One region of the Variovorax sp. GW823-FHT04F07 genome, then DNA from elsewhere that is predicted to be linked to it. Evidence: predicted binding sites of a transcription regulator. Region 1 holds the regulator's gene; the other holds the start of a gene.
What was found. Region 1 encodes sigma-54, which starts transcription at its own class of promoters, with help from an activator protein. Its sites were predicted from a motif close to TGGCANGNAANCTGCTTT; they were not measured.
Positions count from the first base shown of each region.

Region 2: a site for sigma-54 is predicted at 1,718-1,735, ahead of AC1RAA_RS19955 (pilin). Genes of this name have one in related genera too.

Region 1 is NZ_JBXAIG010000009.1:111,521-114,928, reverse strand. Features, by position in the region: gene lptA (lipopolysaccharide transport periplasmic protein LptA) at 1-410, shown strand, start outside; gene lptB (LPS export ABC transporter ATP-binding protein) at 407-1,201, shown strand; gene rpoN (RNA polymerase factor sigma-54) at 1,219-2,811, shown strand; gene AC1RAA_RS29105 (phospholipase D family protein) at 2,822-3,408, shown strand, end outside.
Region 2 is NZ_JBXAIG010000004.1:181,775-185,182, reverse strand. Features, by position in the region: gene pilV (type IV pilus modification protein PilV) at 1-125, opposite strand, end outside; gene AC1RAA_RS19960 (GspH/FimT family pseudopilin) at 179-838, opposite strand; gene AC1RAA_RS19955 (pilin) at 1,142-1,660, opposite strand; gene AC1RAA_RS19950 (3',5'-cyclic-nucleotide phosphodiesterase) at 1,863-2,666, opposite strand; gene AC1RAA_RS19945 (CHASE2 domain-containing protein) at 2,696-3,408, opposite strand, start outside.

The DNA of each region.
Region 1 (3,408 bases):
AGCAGAAGCGCAACGCCGGCGACGAGTGGATCGAGGGCGAGTCGGAAGTCATCGAGTACGACAGCCGCGCCGACAACGTCAAGTTCATCCGCCGCGCCGTCATGCGCCGGCTGATCGGCGCCACGGCCAACGACGAGAGCAGCGGCGCGCTGATCGTCTACGACCAGAGCAACGACACCTACACCGTCAACGGCTCCCTCGTGCCGCCGAACGCCGGCGTCTCGGCGGGCGGCGGCGGCCGCGTGAAGGCCATCCTCACGCCGAAGGCCGCCGCGGCCCCGGCGGCGGGCGGTTCCGCACCGGCAGCCGGCGGCAAGAAGCCTGCGGCCCCGGCACCCACCCCCGCGCCCGGCGCCGGGCTGCGCCCGAGCACCACGCTGGGCGGCCCCGAAGGGGAAGGGCGCAAGTGATCGAAACCGCAGGAACCCAGACCGCCGACGGCATTCCGGGCAGCCGCCTCGTAGCGCGCGGCCTCAAGAAGAGCTACGGCAGCCGCACGGTCGTGAAAGACGTCTCGCTCGATGTGCAAAAGGGCGAGGTCGTCGGACTGCTCGGCCCCAACGGCGCGGGCAAGACCACCTCGTTCTACATGATCGTCGGGCTGGTGCGCGCCGACGCCGGCGAGATCACCATCGACGGCGAGCCCATCGCCCACATGCCCATCCACCGCCGCGCGCGCATGGGCCTGAGCTACCTGCCGCAGGAGGCCTCGATCTTCCGCAAGCTCACGGTCGAGGAAAACGTGCGCGCCGTGCTCGAGCTGCAGCGCGAGCCCGACGCCAACGGCCGCATGATGCCGCTGACCAAGCAGCACACCGAAGAGCGACTGGCCGACCTGCTGGCCGACCTGCGCGTGGACCACCTGCGCGATTCGCCCGCGCTCGCGCTGTCGGGCGGCGAGCGCCGCCGCGTTGAAATTGCACGCGCGCTGGCCACGCAGCCGCGCTTCATCCTGCTGGACGAGCCCTTCGCCGGCATCGACCCGATCGCGGTGATCGAGATCCAGCGGATCATCAGCTTTCTGAAAGAGCGCGGCATCGGCGTGCTCATCACCGACCACAACGTGCGTGAAACGCTGGGCATCTGCGATCACGCGTTCATCATCAGCGACGGGCACGTGCTGGCACAAGGCACACCCTCGGAGATCGTCGACAACGCCGAGGTACGCAGGGTGTACCTGGGCGAGCACTTCCGCATGTAAGGGAGGGTCGCGTCTCCATGAAGCAAGGGCTGTCCCTTCGCGTCTCGCAGCATCTGGCCTTGACGCCACAGCTGCAGCAGTCGATCCGGCTTCTGCAGCTCTCCACGCTCGAACTGAGCCAGGAGGTGGAGCAGATGCTGGACGAGAACCCGTTCCTCGAACGCACCGCGGAAGAAGCGGCGCGCGAGGAGTTCGGGCTCGATGCTGTCGACACGCCCGTGCCGCGCGACGATGGCGGTGAAACCGGCGAAGGCGATTTCGCCCCGGGGCCGACCAGCAGCGCGACGACCACCGCCAGCGAAACCACGTCCACGCCCGAATCCGATGGCCCCGCCGCCGAGATCACCGAGCGCGAGCCCGACTGGGAAGGCGACGGCACCGTCGAGATGGCACCCGACGACAGCGAGTGGGGCAGCGACGCACCCGCACGCCAGAACAACCTGGGCGACGACGAGCGCGCCGACGCCACCGAGCTCGCGCGCAGCCAGGAGTCGCTGCAGTCCTTCCTGCACCGCCAGGCGCTGAGCCTGCGGCTCAACGAGAACGACTGCGCCGCGCTGCGCTTTTTGATCGAATCGCTCAACGACGACGGCTACCTCGAAGACTCGCTGCCCGCATTGGCCTCGGGCCTGGCGGGCGACGACAACGACCAGTTCGACGACCTCGTGCACCACTTCCAGGTGGCGCTCGGCCTGCTGCAGAGCCTGGAGCCCGCCGGTGTCGGCGCGCGCGACCTCGGCGAATGCCTGAGCATCCAGCTGAAAGCACTCGCGAACGAAGACGAGACCGAGGCCGAAGCGCTCATCCGCAAGACCGCCATCGCGATCTGCAAGCAGCCGATGGAGCTGCTCGCGCGGCGCGACTTCAAGCGCCTGGCCACGCTCACGCGCACCAACGAAGAGCTGGTGCGCTCGGCGCTGCAGATCATTGCGCGCCTGGAGCCCAAGCCGGGCCGCCGCTTTGTCGACGTCGAACGCAACATCGTCATCCCCGACGTGATCGTCACCAAGACCGGGCGCGGCACCAACGTGAAGTTCCGCGTCATGCTGAATCCCGAGGTCATGCCGCGCCTGCGCGTGCACGACATCTACGCCGGCGCGCTCAAGTCGCACAAGGGCGAGGGCAGCCAGGCGCTGTCGCAGCGGCTGCAGGAGGCACGCTGGTTCATCAAGAACATCCAGCAGCGCTTCGACACCATCCTGCGCGTGAGCAACGCCATCGTCGAGCGCCAGAAGAGCTACTTCGTGCACGGCGAGCTGGCCATGCGCCCGCTGGTGCTGCGCGAGATCGCCGACGAACTGGGCCTGCACGAGTCGACCATCTCGCGCGTGACCACCGCCAAGTACATGGCCACGCCCTTCGGCACGGTCGAGCTCAAGTACTTCTTCGGCTCGGCGCTGGGCACCGAGACCGGCGGCAACGCGTCGAGCACGGCAGTGCGCGCGCTGATCAAGCAGTTCGTGAGTTCCGAGAGCATCAAGAAGCCGCTGTCCGACAGCCAGATTTCCGAGATGCTGAAAGAGCAGGGCATCGAGTGCGCGCGCCGCACCGTCGCCAAGTACCGCGAAGCGCTGCGCATCGCGCCCGCCAATCTGCGCAAGGCACTCTAGAAGACCGACGATGACGAGCCGCCTGCTGTCGCGCTGTGGGCATTGGGTGGTCGTCGTCGCGGCGGCGCTGCTGTTTGCCGGCTGCGCAACGCTGCCCGACGACGCACCGCGCCCGCCCACCAAGGCCATCGCCGTCTCGACCGACACTGCGCTCGGCAAGATCGCGCTGGCCTCGCAGCCCGACCCCGACCTCAGCGGCTTTCGCCTGATGCCCGGCGGCGACTTCGCCTTCGACACGCGGCTGCAGCTGGCGCGCCGCGCGCAGCGCACGCTCGACGTGCAGTACTACCAGATCGAGAACGACGAGACCGGCCGCTACCTGCTGCGCACCCTGCGCGATGCGGCCCAGCGCGGCGTGCGCGTGCGCCTGTTGATGGACGACCTGTACACCTCGGGCGAAGACGAGCTGCTGCTCGGGCTGGCTGCCACGCCGAACGTGGAGCTGCGCCTGTTCAACCCGTTCCCGGCCGGGCGCGGCAGCCTCTTGAAGCGCTTCACCGCGTCGCTGTTCGACTTCAGCCGCGTTAACCGCCGCATGCACAACAAGCTCTTCATCGCCGACGGTGCGATGGCGGTGGCGGGCGGGCGCAACATCGG
Region 2 (3,408 bases), on a different contig from region 1:
AACTGGTTGTACTTGATGGCCGAGGACGTGAGCCCCGCCATGCCGAACAGGGCAACGGCCAGGATGACGATGGCCACCAGCACCTCGATGAGGGTGGCGCCTCGTTGTCTGTTGTGGGTTTTCATGTCCGTGAAGAGAGGGCGGGGCTGTCCAGGTACGGCCGAGCTGTCGGGCGACCTCATCCCTCGTTGCTATCGCAGTCGGTCGCGTTCGCTACGTAGCGGACACGACCAGGCTTGGTGATGCAGAGGGCCTTGCGCGCCCACGGCGTGGCGCTGGCACTGCTGAAACCGGTGGCGTCGATGTCGATGCCGTTGGCAGCGCCGTTCAGCAGACCGTTGGGCATGAAGACAAAGCGCCCTGCGGTCTTGAGCTTGATGGACGCGATGCCGGAGGGCTCCACCTGACGAAGCAACAGCTCATCGCCGTTCGTCGAAGAAAAGTCGTTGTTGGCGTCGCGATCGTTGTTGACGAACACGATCCAGCCGCTGGCGTAGCCTTTGGCGCCCGCGGCGGTCTCACAGGCGGTGGCGGTGCTGGACGCCACCCGGCACACAACAACCGGGCGTCCACGCGCAATCGCCTCGGTGCGCGCAATGCGCAGCGAGCCGGTCAGGGCGTTGACGGTATTGGAAGCACGCCACTGGTTGACGAAGCGCGACATCGAAGGGGCGGCAATGCCGAGCAGGATCGCCAAAATGGAGAGCGTGACCAACAGTTCGATGGCTGTCAGACCGCGTTGGCGACGCGAGGGCTGAAGACCAAGGCATGCCGCGCACAAAAGCCCACGCGACTCGTGCTCAATAGCTTGATTGGCCGGCCGGAGAGGTTTTTGCACTTGTTTAAGAATGTGTCTTTATGTGACTTTCAATGCTATGCGATGCATTCGATCAGCAAATGCCGCACATCGCGCAACAGCAACCGCTTGGCGGCATCCAGCAAATTTGAACAACGCGGATCAAGATGCCGGTTGTCTCGCTGGTCTTGGCCTGCCTGCAAAACCAGCAAGGATGGCCTTACCCCCGCCATCCATAGACGCCCCGGCGCAGTTCTCAAACCGCGTAAAGCGCCGCGCTCAAAGACAGCACCGCGCAGACGCAAAAAAGCCGCCCGAAGGCGGCTCTTTGGAATGCCTCAGGGCTTAGCGGCACGAACCCGGGGCGTACTTGGCAGCATTGGCGGTCGAGGTGCACTTCCACTCGAACACTTGGGTGCCTTGGCCGCCGCCGGCAGCGTTCAGAGCATAGGCGGTTGCGGTGCCGGCAACTTGATAGCTAGGCGTCAGAACGATGGTATCGGTCGCGGCGAACGTCGTGCCCAAGTTGGCCGCATGCGGAACCACGGTGATCGCGCCCGTGGCGCCATTCGTAGAGATGGACTGGACCATCTTGGTGGGGGTCGTCGCATCGCAGCCAAAGGCATTGGCGTTCGCGGCGTTGGAGAGCGTTGCGGCCGCGTCCATGCTTTGGATCGTTTCGCTAATCGTCGTGCGGCATTGCGATGCGGCCAGAACCACTTCAGACATGCGGGCCTTGATGGTGTAGTCCTTGTATGCCGGCAGAGCCACCGCAGCCAAGATACCAATGATCGCCACAACGATCATCAATTCGATGAGGGTAAAGCCGGCTTGTGCGCGGCGAGCGAGAGTGCGACGGTTCATTCGATTAACTCCAGGTTGGTTTGTAGAGCCCGGGAACCAGCCCGGAGCGAGGAACCTTCCGCAGCATCCGTGCCACCCAGCTTCCCCACCCTGCAGCCCTCGACCAGGCCGTCTTTGGTCACAAGATGGTTACATGATGTGACACAACTCGCACTCAGATGCCAATTGTGTCGACAAATTTGTCATGCCCGACCGGGCCCTATCAGAAGGTCAGCACTCCATCCGCCTTGAGCCAACGGATGTCCCGCTGCGCCAACCCAGCCACCTCCCGCCCCGCCAGCATCTCGATCTGGCTCATGATTTCTTCGGTCTCCGCCGGCTTGGTGTGGGTGATGTAGATCGGGTATTGCTTCCCCGGATCGATGTGCGCCAGCTCGTGCGCCAGGGCCACCGGCGACAGGTGAAGGCTGCGTTCGGCCAAGGCTTCTTCGCGGGAGCTGAAGGCGGTCTCGATGACCAGCATCGCCACGTCGATCGCATTGATGCGCTCCCAGAAGGGCGGGTTGCGTTCGGTGTCGCCGCTGAAGACCCAGTGGGCGCCGCCTTCCGCCCGGCGGATGGCGAAGCCGCAGGCCGGCACGGTGTGGACGGCCGGCAGCACCTCGATCAGCTTGGGGGCGTCGCTGCCCAGCTCGAGGCGTTGCCCGACCGTGATCTCGTGGAAGCTCACGAACGGCGATTCGGGGCTGGGAATGCGTTCGAAATTCGGCCAGATGACGTTGTTGAACACATGCGCCCGCAGTGCGTCGATGGTGGCCGCCAGGGCATGCACGCGCAAGGGCCGAGTGCGGCGGCTGCCGACGGCGTCGAGCATCAGGGGCAGGGCGGCGATGTGGTCGAGGTGCGAGTGGGTGAGCACCACGTCGTCGATGGCGGCCATCTCGTCGAGGGTGAGGTCGCCGACGCCCGTGCCGGCGTCCACGAGCAGGTCCGCATCGACCAGGAACGAGGTGGTGCGGCAGTCCTTGGCGATGGCGCCCGAGCAACCCAGCACGCGAACCTGCATTGTGGAAGACCCCTTGTATGCGTCTGTCGTCATTTGGTGTCGAACCGGGTGGCGCCGTCCCAGTCCGGGTCTTGCGGGCGAAGCGCCATCGAGGCTAAACGCTGGGCGTAGAGCTGGTAAAGGACTTTTTTCGCATCCGCGGCGAGCAGGGGAGCCAGCAAGTTCCGGCCCAGCGCCCAATCCTGCCGGCGGTAGGCGGCGAGCACCTGGCTCCAGCGGTCGAGTTGCTGCCGTGTGTCCTGCGCCTCGGCTGTGGCTTCCGGCGCGAGCGGGGTGTAGATGGCGACGGCCTGGGCCTTGCCCTTGACGCGCACGCTGTCGAGTTCCTGCCAGACGAACCCGGGCGCCGCCTCGCGGGTGGCGCCGCTGGCAACGATCTCGACCCCGTAGTGTCCGCTCAGGCCCTCCAGCCGGGACGCGAGATTGACCGCGTCCCCAACCACGGTATAGCTGCGGCGCGCGGTCGAGCCCATGTCGCCGACGCTCATGAGGCCGCTGTTCAGGCCGATGCCCGCGCTGATCTCGGGGCGGCCGTTGGCGCGGTGCTGGCGGTTGATGTCGTGCACGGCGGCGGCCATGTCGATCGCCGCCTGCACGGCGAGCGCGGCGTGGCCGGGCGTGTCGATGGGCGCGCCCCAGAAGGCCATGACGCAGTCGCCCATGTATTTGTCGACGGTGCCGCGGTGCGCGCTGATCACCTCGGTGAGCCGGCTGAAGACGGTGTTCAGGAAGGCCTGCAGCT